2 linked regions of the Puniceibacterium sp. IMCC21224 genome follow. The protein of the gene in region 2 interacts with the protein of the main gene of each other region in a pairwise test. Links are inferred from orthologs where the notes say so. Each region holds a gene or a part of one and is shown on either strand. Other genes may lie near its edges.

What was found. Proteins that work in one complex are often made in the same cells at the same time.
Region 1: the proteins of IMCC21224_RS05795 (region 2) and IMCC21224_RS12020 interact in binary tests that used the Escherichia coli proteins (3 or more experiments, as listed by UniProt). The link is inferred for Puniceibacterium sp. IMCC21224 from one-to-one orthologs.

The regions. Positions count from the first base shown.
Region 1 is NZ_LDPY01000001.1:2,615,154-2,620,361, reverse strand. The notes cover bases 2,325-5,208. They hold IMCC21224_RS12020 (ABC-F family ATP-binding cassette domain-containing protein), read right to left. Parts: upstream 4,752-5,208; coding sequence 2,898-4,751; downstream 2,325-2,897. Other genes in these bases: ndk (nucleoside-diphosphate kinase), read left to right, coding at 5,020-5,208; IMCC21224_RS12025 (MarC family protein), read right to left, coding at 2,325-2,798. In the rest of the region: IMCC21224_RS12040 (leucyl aminopeptidase), read left to right, coding at 1-957; IMCC21224_RS12035 (DNA polymerase III subunit chi), read left to right, coding at 963-1,418; IMCC21224_RS12030 (TIGR02281 family clan AA aspartic protease), read right to left, coding at 1,520-2,101; more of IMCC21224_RS12025, read right to left, coding at 2,178-2,324. UniProt on the Escherichia coli protein: Genetic data indicate it may be involved in ribosome assembly or function.
Region 2 is NZ_LDPY01000001.1:1,262,240-1,268,233, forward strand. Bases 2,331-5,903 are described here. They hold IMCC21224_RS05795 (2-oxoglutarate dehydrogenase E1 component), read right to left. Parts: upstream 5,504-5,903; coding sequence 2,531-5,503; downstream 2,331-2,530. Other genes in these bases: odhB (2-oxoglutarate dehydrogenase complex dihydrolipoyllysine-residue succinyltransferase), read right to left, coding at 2,331-2,527; IMCC21224_RS05800 (DUF805 domain-containing protein), read right to left, coding at 5,500-5,903. In the rest of the region: lpdA (dihydrolipoyl dehydrogenase), read right to left, coding at 1-202; IMCC21224_RS05780 (MAPEG family protein), read right to left, coding at 278-673; IMCC21224_RS05785 (hypothetical protein), read right to left, coding at 670-903; more of odhB, read right to left, coding at 1,016-2,330; more of IMCC21224_RS05800, read right to left, coding at 5,904-5,994. UniProt on the Escherichia coli protein: E1 component of the 2-oxoglutarate dehydrogenase (OGDH) complex which catalyzes the decarboxylation of 2-oxoglutarate, the first step in the conversion of 2-oxoglutarate to succinyl-CoA and CO(2).

The DNA of each region.
Region 1 (5,208 bases), 1.4 Mb from region 2 along the record:
GTCGCGTTTACTCGCGATCTGGTGAATGAACCTGCCAATGTGCTGACCACGGTCGAATTTGCCGCCCGTCTAGAAGGGTTGCGCGATCTCGGGGTCGAGGTCGAGGTGCTGGAAGAGGATCGGCTGGCCGAATTGGGTATGAACGCGCTGCTGGCGGTCGGGCAGGGGTCCGTCACGCCATCCAAGGTGGTTGTCATGCGCTGGAACGGCGGCGGGGACGAGGCGCCGTTGGCATTGGTCGGCAAAGGGGTGGTGTTCGACACTGGCGGCATTTCGCTGAAAGCCGCCGCTGGCATGGAATCCATGACGATGGATATGGGCGGCGCGGGTGTTGTCGCCGGTACGATGCGGGCGCTGGCGCTGCGCGGGGCCAAGGCGAATGTGGTCGGTCTGGTCGGGCTGGTCGAAAACATGCCGGATGCTGCTGCGATGCGGCCCGGCGATGTTGTCACCTCGATGAAGGGCGACACGATCGAGATCATCAACACCGATGCCGAGGGGCGGCTCGTCCTGTCTGACGTCATGTGGTATGCACAGGAAACTTATAAGCCCTCTGCGATGATCGACCTTGCCACGTTGACCGGTGCCTGCATCGTCGCACTGGGGCACGAAAACGCGGCAATCTATTCGAATGATGACGCCCTGTGTGCCGGCCTGCTTAAGGCGGCCGAGGCCGAACAAGAGGGCGCATGGCGGATGCCGATGGGCGGGGCCTATGCCGACCTGATCAAAACGCCGATGGCGGATGTCAAAAACTCGGGTGGCCGGCCTGCCGGGTCGATCACCGCCACCGAATTCCTGCGCCGGTTCGTCAAGGACGAGACGCCGTGGATTCACATCGATATCGCCGGGGTGGCGCATGTGCCGCGGGATCTGGTGCTGTCGACCAAGGGCGCGACCGGCTGGGGCGTCATGACGCTGAACCGGCTGGTGGCTGAACGGTTCGAACGGGACTGAGCGCAATGGGGGCGGCCTATTTCTATCACCTGACGCATAACCCGCTTGAGGTGGTATTGCCGCAACTGCTGGGGCGCGCGCTGGCGAATGACTGGCGCGTTGCCGTGCGGGGGCGCGATGCGGCGCGGATGGGCTGGCTGGACGAACGGCTGTGGCTGGGGCCCGAAGAGGGGTTTCTGCCACACGGGCTGGCGGGCGGGCCGCATGATGCGGCGCAGCCCGTCCTGTTGACAACCGGGGCTGCCGCCAACAATCCGGCCTGTCTGATGAGCGTCGATGGCGCCGAGGTCGGGCCAGACGAAGTGCAGGCGCTGGAACGGGTTTGTGTGCTGTTCGACGGCCACGATGCGCAGGCGCTGGATCAGGCGCGCGGCCAGTGGCGGTTGCTGACCGGGGCCGGGTGCAAGGCGCAATACTGGTCCGAAGAAACCGGGCGCTGGAAGAAAAAGGCCGAGGCCTGATCTTGGGTCGGCGCCGGACCGGGCGCACACCATATCACGAGAAGTGAATCTGAATAAATACGTTGTGGTTGACTGCTCACTCATCGCGGCAGCTAGGGCGGTTAGCGTTCCAGGATCATTTTACCGCCGGAAATTTCAAGCCGGTCAAAGCGTTGCAAATAGGTCATGCCAAGCAGAGATTGCTCCATCTCGCCCTCGTTGACGTAGGCGCCGACGCGCTTGTCGATGAACGGCCCCAACTGCACGCTGTCCAGTGTCACAGGGGCAGTGCGCACCGGCCCATTGGCTGTCATCGCTTCGGAAAAATAGGCCAGACCGGCGGCATTCAGTCCAATCCGCCCGGCATCGTCAGCCGTCAGAACCACGCCGCTGGCACCGGTGTCGACGACAAACCGTACCGGCGTATCATTGATCGTCAGGGTCACATAATAGTGTCCGTCGGGTGCGCGTGGCAGCTCGACCCGGCCGGAATCGGCAAAGACCGCCTGACTGGGGCGCACGGTCTGGCGGATGTCCCCCCACATACCGATGGCCGCGATCGTGCCGACAAAGATCAGGCCCCAGACCGCCGCATTCTGAAATGTGCGCGACAGGTTGCCCCGATTCTGCACCAGGACCCAGAACACCAGCACCGCGCCAAGAATGACAAGGTAGATCAGATTTCCAAAATCATTCGAAGACATGTGCCGCCTGTCTGTCAGTTACACAGATCAGATAGGGGGTAGCGCGCGGGTTTTGAAGGTGCGCAGTATCCCACGTCTAGCTGGCCAGACCAAAGGCACGCAGCCCGTCCAGCACAAACTGGACCGACAGTGCCGCCAGCAACATTCCCAAAAGCCGCGTCACAACCGTGATTCCAGTTGTTCCCAGCATCCGTTCGATAACCCCGGCTGAGAGAAAGAGCAGCAGCACGATCAGCAGAACGGCGATCAGCACACCCAGCACCGAGGCCATGCCAACCGCGCCCTGAGCCTGTCCGGTCAGCAAAATAATCGAGGCAATGGCGCCGGGACCGGCAATAAGCGGGATCGCAATCGGAAAGACTGACGGATCGGGCATGTCCTGTGGCGTGGAGGTCTTGTCCTCGCGCCGCTTGTTGCGCCGTTCAAACAGCATATCCAGCGCGGTCAGGAACAGCAGGATTCCCCCCGAAATGCGAAAAGCGGGCATCGAAATGCCGATAAAGTTCAGCACGGATTCGCCGAGAAATGCGAAAAGGAACAACACGCCGGCACCGACAAGACAGGCGCGATAGGCGACCGCGCGCCGGTGGCGTGCATCTGCCCCGGCGGTCAAGGCAATAAAGATTGGCGTCAAACCGATCGGGTCGATCACCACAAACAGGGTGACAAAGGCGGGGATTAAAAGGGCTGCGTCCATAGGGGCGCAGCCTTAGGCATTGCAGGTCGATCTTGCAATGGGCGTAATGGCCGGGCGCTGTTTCAATAAGCACGCAGACCTCAATCGTCCGAACGGGCGTCAGACGGTCTCAGCTTCGTCCAGCTTTTCCAGCGCGGCCATCCACAGTGCCTCTGCCCGGCCCAATGCCTCCATCACCTCGGCGTATTTTTTGTTCCAGGTGGCCAGTTCGCCCGCACGGGTATCGTCGTAAAGCTCCGGATTGGCGAGTTTTTTTGCCAGCTTGTCACGCATATCATTCAGCTTGGCGACACGTTCCTCGCCTTTGCGGGCGTCCGAGCGCAGCGCCAGAATCGCGTCACGCGACGGGCGCTTGGGTTTTTCCTGGATAGGTTTCGCTGGTTTGATGGGCTTGTCGGGTTGCAGCAACAGCTTGCGATACGCCTCGAGGTCGTCCTCGTAGGGGGCGACCGAACCATCCTTGACCAGCCAGAGCCGGTCCGCGACCATGCTGAGCAGGTGCATGTCGTGGCTGACCAGAATGACAGCACCGGAATAGGCGGTCAGCGCCTCGACCAATGCCTCGCGCGATTCGATGTCGAGGTGGTTGGTCGGCTCATCGAGGATCAGCAGATGGGGTGCGTCGATGGTGGCCAGCAGCAGCGACAGGCGCGCCTTTTGACCACCCGACAAGCGTCCGACCTCGGTGTCTGCCTGATCGGCGCCCAGACCAAAGCCCGCCAATTGGGCCCGCAGTTTCGACTGCATCGTATTGGGGCGCAGCCGTTGCAGGTGCGAGAGGGGAGATTCGTCGATATGCAGTTCATCGACCTGATGCTGGGCGAAATAGCCAATCCTTAGCTTGTTTGAGCGGGTCATCTTGCCGTCCATCAGCGGCAGACGGTCCGACAGCAGTTTGGACAGCGTAGATTTGCCCTGACCGTTGCGACCCAAAAGCGCGATGCGGTCGTCCTGATCAATGCGCAGATTCAGTCGGCTGAGAACCAGGGTGTCGCCATAGCCGGTCGACCCGCCTTCGATATGAATGATCGGCGGCGACAGCTCGTCCGGCTGCGGAAAGCTGAACACGCGCTTGGCCATCTCTTCGGGCGGGGTGATCGTGTCCATCTTTTCGATCATCTTGACACGGGCCTGGGCCTGCTTGGCTTTGGACGCCTTGGCCTTGAACCGGTCAACGAATTTTTGCAGGTGATCTTTGCGGGCCTGCTGTTTTTTGGCCATCGACGTCAGCACGGCACGCTGTTCGGCGCGCTGGCGGGCGAACTGGTCGTAGGGACCGTTCCAGAAGGTCAGCTTTTTCTCTTCGAGGTGCAGGATTCCGCCAACGGCGCGGTTCAGCAGTCCGCGGTCGTGCGAAATGATGATGACGGTATGCGGATATTTGGCCAGATAGGATTCCAGCCACAGCGCCCCTTCGAGGTCGAGGTAGTTGGTCGGTTCGTCCAGCAGCAGCAGGTCGGGCTGCGCAAAGAGTACCCCCGCCAGTGCCACCCGCATCCGCCAGCCACCGGAAAAGGCGCTGCACGGCATTTTCTGCGCGTCGTCGTCAAAACCCAAACCCTTGAGAATCGACGCGGCGCGCGCTTCGGCGGACCAGGCGTCGATATCGGCCAGCCGAGTCTGAATTTCCGCGATGCGATGCGCATCCTGCGCGGTCTCGGATTCGGCCATGAGTTTGGCGCGCTCGGTGTCTGCGGCCAGCACCGTGTCGATCAGCGAGGTTTCCGACGCTGGCACCTCTTGGGCTACCCCGCCGATCTTGGCGCGGCTGGGCAGCGAAATGATACCACTGTCAAGCGTCAGTTCGCCGCGGATCAGTTTGAACAGCGTTGTTTTGCCCGCACCATTGGCACCGACCAGACCAACCTTGTGACCTTCGGGAATGGTTGCAGAGGCTTCGACCATCAACGGACGGCCTTCAACGGAGTAGTTTATTTCTTGAATCTTCAACATGGCCGCGCCTTAGCAGAGCGTTGCGACACTGGCCAGTACAGACCGTGCGTCGAATGTGTTCTGGACGATATTATCGCTGCGGCGCCGTCGACCTGCCCACAGTGGCGGAGTGCGGGTTGCGATTGCCGTGGGGTTAATGCAGGGCGCAACATCTGTTTAGAACCGCGCGTCACAACCCTTTCCAAGCGCAGGGGCGCATGGTATCGCAGCGCCAATTGTAAACACGCCGGGCCAAATGTCCCGGTTCGCGACATATGGAGCACGACACATGGTCACCGAACGCACGCTGAGCATTATCAAGCCAGACGCCACCAAGCGGAACCTGACTGGCAAGATCAATGCCAAATTCGAAGAGGCGGGTCTGCGGATCGTGGCGCAAAAGCGCATCCAGCTGACAAAAGCGCAGGCCGGCGAATTCTACAAGGTCCACGCCGAGCGTCCGTTCTACGACGAGCTG
Region 2 (5,994 bases):
CAAAATTATGTTCGGCCTCGTGCAGCATATGGGTGGCATGTAGCAGCGCCTTGGACGGGATGCAGCCGATGTTGAGGCAGGTGCCCCCCAGAGTGTCACGCCCCTCGACGCAGGCTGTTTTCAGGCCCAGCTGGGCGCAGCGGATCGCGGCCACATAGCCGCCTGGGCCTGAGCCGATGACGATGACGTCGTATTGTGCCATTTGGATGGGTCCTTTCTAAGAACGAGGCAGGGACGCAGCCCATTCACCCCGGAATATTTGTGGCCAGAAGGCGGATCATATCAGGGCCATGATCAGCATGATCACCGTGGCGCCAAAGCCGATGGCCCAGATCAGCGAACGCCAGGGGCGCAGGCCAAAGTAATAGGCCGGAACATAGGCGATACGGGCGATCAAATAGAGCAGGGCGCAGGCTGCGGTGATGCCGTCGCCCTGATCCGAAAAGGTGATGACGAAGACGGCGACCGCAAAAAGGATCAGCCCTTCGAAATGGTTGTTCATCGCACGCTGCAGCCGGGCGGTTTTTTCCGACATCGGCTTTGATGGGGGCCGGTCGCGGGCGGATGATGTGTATCCGGGGCCAAGCTCCAGGTTTGCGGGTATTGCGAACAGCACGAATTGCAAAACCTGGAGCAGGGTCGCAAGGGTAAGGATGGTAAGTTCGGGGGTCATGCCGTTTCCAGGAAATGATGCTCGGATGGACCGTGACCCAGGCTAACTGAGTTGTCGATCCAGCGACGGGCTTTGTCAGCGTCTTTCACCTCGAACAATGCCCAATGCGCACCGGCCACGCCACGCCAGAGTTGTAGTAGCGTCAGTCCAGCGGTGCCGCGGTTTTCTGCGTCGACGTCAAAGGCACCGCGATCAAAATCGGCAAATTTGACAATAAGCTGATGGCTCATCCGGATGTTTCCTGCAGCTTGGCGCAGAAAGCGCGCTTCTGACGCCCAAAAAAGACAGCGGCCGCCCCCTGATACCGCGTGTGTAGCAGCGGGGGTGGTCAGTTTTTTCGTATTACAGATCCATCAGAAGACGGCGCGGATCTTCGAGTGCCTCTTTGACCCGGACAAGGAAGGTTACGGCCCCTTTGCCGTCAACGATGCGGTGGTCATAAGACAGGGCCAGATACATCATCGGACGGATCACCACCTGACCCTTGATCGCCATTGGACGGTCCTGGATCTTGTGCATGCCCAGAATGCCCGACTGCGGCGGGTTCAGGATCGGCGAAGACATGAGCGAGCCATAGACGCCACCGTTCGAGATGGTGAAGGTGCCGCCCTGCATTTCGGCCATAGACAGTTTGCCGTCGCGGGCTTTTGCACCCATCTCGGCAATTGCCTTTTCGATGCCGGCAAAGGACATCGCGTCAGCATCGCGGATCACCGGCACAACCAACCCGGTGGGTGTGCCCGCAGCGATGCCCATGTGGACAAAGTTCTTGTACACCACGTCGGTGCCGTCAATCTCGGCATTGACTTCGGGGACTTCGTTCAGGGCGTGGATACAGGCCTTGGTAAAGAACGACATGAACCCCAGCTTGACGCCGTGCTTCTTGAGGAACAGATCCTTGTATTCGTTGCGCAGGGCCATAACCTCGGTCATATCCACCTCGTTGTAGGTGGTGAGCATGGCTGCGGTGTTCTGACTTTCCTTGAGCCGCTTGGCGATGGTCTGGCGCAGGCGCGTCATCTTGACCCGCTCTTCGCGCTCGGTGTCACTTGCGGCGACAGGGGCACGCGGGGTGGGCGCGCTCGCCGCAGGCGGCGGGGCCGAAGCCGCGGACACTGCACGGGCGACGTCATCCTTCATCACCCGGCCATCACGGCCCGAGCCAGTGACCTGATCCCGCGAAAGACCTGCCTCGGCCATGGCCTTTTTCGCCGAGGGGGCGTCTTCGACATCCCGGCCCGTGGAGGCCGACGGGGCGGGTACCTCAACAGACTTAGGAGCGGGAGCAGTCGTGCCGCCCGAGCCCGAGATAACTCCCAGCTTGCCGTTGGCCTGCACTGTGGCGCCTTCGGCTGCGCTGATCTTGGTCAGGACGCCCGCGACCGGCGCCGGAACCTCGACCGAAACCTTGTCGGTTTCCAGCTCGCACAGCATTTCGTCCTGCGCGACGGTGTCACCCTCTTTCTTGAACCAGTTCGATACCGTGGCTTCGGAAACGGATTCACCCAAGGTCGGCACCATCACGTCGGTTTCGGCGGCGTCGTCATTGGCCGATTTTGGGGTGTCTTCTGCTTTGGCCGGGGCTTTGGCTGCTTTGGCCGGGGCCGCGGCGCTGTCGCCTTCGGCAATATTGGCAAGCAGGGCATCAACGCCGACAGTTTCGCCTTCGGCGGCGACGATATCGGCAAGGGTTCCCGCAATGGGCGAAGGCACCTCGACCGTAACCTTGTCGGTTTCCAGTTCGCACAGCATTTCGTCGACCGCGACGGCATCACCGGGTTTCTTGAACCAGGTGGCCACAGTCGCCTCGGTCACGGATTCGCCGAGTGTGGGGACTCGTACTTCGGTTGTCATCGCTTAATTCCCTTTGATCGTCAGTGCCTCGTCGACGAGTGCAGATTGCTGTGATTTGTGCATGCTGGCCAGACCCGTCGCGGGCGAGGCAGAGGTGTCGCGGCCGACGTAACGCGCGCGCGGATACTGCGCCTTGATCCGGCCCAGAACCCATTCCAGGTTCGGCTCCATAAAGGTCCAGCCGCCCTGGTTCTTTGGCTCTTCCTGGCACCAGATCATCTCGGCCTGGGTAAAGCGTTCCAATTCCTTGACTGCAGAGATCGCGGGGAAGGGATAAAACTGCTCGAACCGCAGGATGTAAACATCTTCCAGGCCGCGTTCGTCACGTTCTTCGAGCAGGTCGTAATAGACCTTGCCCGAACACATAACGACCCGCTTGATTTTGTCGTCAGCCACCAGTTTGGTTTCAGAATTGCCCTGCTGGGCGTCATCCCACAGCACCCGATGGAAGCTGGATCCGGTCTGGAATTCCTCAGCCTTGCTGACGGCCAGTTTGTGGCGCAGCAGCGATTTCGGGGTCATCAGGATCAGCGGTTTTCGATAGCTGCGGTGCAACTGGCGGCGCAGAATGTGGAAATAGTTCGCGGGCGTGGTGCAGTTGGCGACAATCCAGTTGTCCTGACCGCACATTTGCAGGAACCGTTCCAGTCGGGCAGACGAGTGTTCCGGCCCCTGACCTTCAAACCCATGCGGCAGCAGGCAGACAAGCCCGGACATCCGCAGCCACTTGCTTTCTCCAGAGGACACGAACTGGTCGAACATGATCTGCGCGCCGTTGGCAAAATCGCCGAACTGCGCTTCCCACAAGGTCAGCGCGTTGGGTTCGGCCAATGAGTAGCCATATTCAAACCCAAGTACGGCATATTCCGACAGCGCGCTGTCGATAACTTCGTAGCGCGCCTGACCTTCGCGGATGTGGTTCAGCGGATAATACCGTTCCTCGGTCACCTGATTGATCAGGCCCGAATGACGCTGGCTGAATGTGCCGCGTGTCGAATCCTGCCCCGAAAGACGCACCGGATACCCTTCGGTCAGTAGGGATCCAAACGCCAGAGACTCGGCTGTGGCCCAGTCAAAGCCTGTCCCGTTTTCAAACATCGCGGCGCGGGTTTCGAGCAGGCGACCCACCGTTTTATGCAGCGGGAATCCGTCGGGCGGAGAGGTCAGCGCGGTCCCGATCTGGGCCATTGTACTGGGCTCGATCGACGTTTTGCCACGCTGATACTTGCCTTGTTTCTGCCGGTCGAGATGCGACCAGCGGCCATCGAGCCAGTCGGCCTTGTTCGGCTTGTATGTCTTGCCAGCCTCAAATTCCTCGTTCAGCATGGACTGGAACGCGGCTTTCATATCCTCGATTTCGCCCTCGGGGATAAGCCCGTCCCGGACCAGCCGTTCTGTATAGAGCGTCAGCGTGGTCTTTTGTTTTTTGATCTTGGTGTACATCAGCGGGTTGGTGAACATGGGCTCATCGCCCTCGTTGTGACCGAACCGGCGGTAGCAGAAGATGTCGAGCACGACGTCTTTTCTGAACTTCTGGCGGAATTCGGTCGCGACCTTGGCAGCATGCACAACCGCCTCGGGGTCATCACCGTTGACGTGGAAAATCGGTGCCTCGACCACCAGCGCGTTGTCGGTGGGGTAGGGGCTGGAACGGCTGAAATGCGGTGCGGTGGTAAAGCCGATCTGGTTGTTTACCACGATATGCATGGTGCCGCCGGTGCGGTGGCCGCGCAGACCTGACAGGGCAAAGCATTCCGCCACGATGCCCTGACCGGCAAAGGCGGCGTCGCCGTGCAGCAGGATCGGCATGACAGAGGTGCGTTCGGCGTCGCTAAACTGGTCCTGCTTGGCGCGAACCTTGCCCAGCACTACCGGGTTCACAGCTTCGAGGTGCGACGGGTTGGCAGTCAGCGACAAATGCACCTTGTTGCTGTCAAATTCCCGGTCCGAAGAGGCCCCGAGATGGTATTTCACATCGCCCGATCCATCGACATCGTCCGGCTTGTAGCTGCCGCCCTGAAATTCATTAAAGATCGCGCGGTAGGGTTTCTGCATCACGTTGGCCAGCACCGACAAACGGCCACGGTGCGGCATCCCGATGATGATTTCCCTCACACCCAGGCTACCGCCGCGCTTGATCACCTGCTCCATAGCCGGGATCAGCGATTCACCGCCATCAAGGCCGAACCGTTTGGTGCCCATGTATTTCACGTGCAGGAATTTCTCGAACCCTTCGGCCTCGACCATCTTGTTGAGGATCGCCTTGCGGCCTTCGCGGGTGAATTTGACCTCTTTGCCGTAGCCTTCGATCCGTTCCTTGAGCCAGGCTGATTCCTCGGGGTTCGAGATATGCATGTATTGCAGCGCAAAGGTGCCGCAATATGTGCGTTTCACGATATCGAGGATTTGGCGCAGCGTAGCGATCTGCAGGCCCAGAACGTTGTCGATAAAGATCGGGCGATCCATATCGGTTTCGGAAAAACCGTAGGACCGGTGGTCAAGTTCGGGATGCGGCGCTGCTTCGTGCATGCCCAACGGATCGAGATCGGCAGCCAGATGACCGCGAATCCGGTAGGCGCGGATGATCATCAGCGCGCGGATACTGTCCAGCACGGCGCGCTTGACCTGTTCGTCATTGAGGCTGACGCCCTGTTCGGCGGCTTTGGCTGCGATCTTCTGACCGGCGGCTTTGGCTTCGACCGGGGGCGAGGGCATGGGCCATTCGCCTGTTAGCGCCGCGGTCAAGTCATCGCTGGGCTGCGGCGGCCAGTCACGGCGCGCCCATGAGGGGCCAGCGGCCTCAGTCCGGACCGAGGCAGTATCGTCGCCCATCGCCTTGAAAAACGCCTGCCAGCTTTCGTCTACCGCGCCGGGGTCGTTGGCATAGCGGGCGTACATCTGTTCGAGGTACTCGGCATTGTGCCCCTGCATGAAGGAGGAGGCGTGGAACTGGTCGTTGGGGGACTGGTCGGTCATTGTGTCACCTCGTTGGGGTTGGGACCGTATCGATTGGGACCGGGTTGTGATGGCAGCAGCAGCTGCGCCATCGTGTTCGAGAAATACATCAGCGTAACGCTAATCGCCGCCAGCCCGAGGACGGCCAACAGTGAGACGAGCAATTGGGAGAAGAACATCGCCGACAGCATCGCCGCCGCGTTGACGAGACCGCCCAAGGTCGGAAAGAGCCACAGGATCAACAGGAAGGTGAGGAAAATCGCCGCGGGCTTGAGCGGATCGAACATCAGCGTGCCGCTTTGTCCGACATCGTGCAGTCGACGCACGCCCGCCGCAGTAACGGGCAGATAGAACAGTGCGGTCGTGACATACAGTGCTTCGGGCACGGACTCTACCGACAGCACCGTGATCAGCATCGTTGCGACCGTGGCACAAGCCAGTATCGCTGTGGCCAGAGACCAAAGGTAGCCCGCGCGCGCAGTCCGGCCAAAAAGGTCGAATGATCTCCTGGA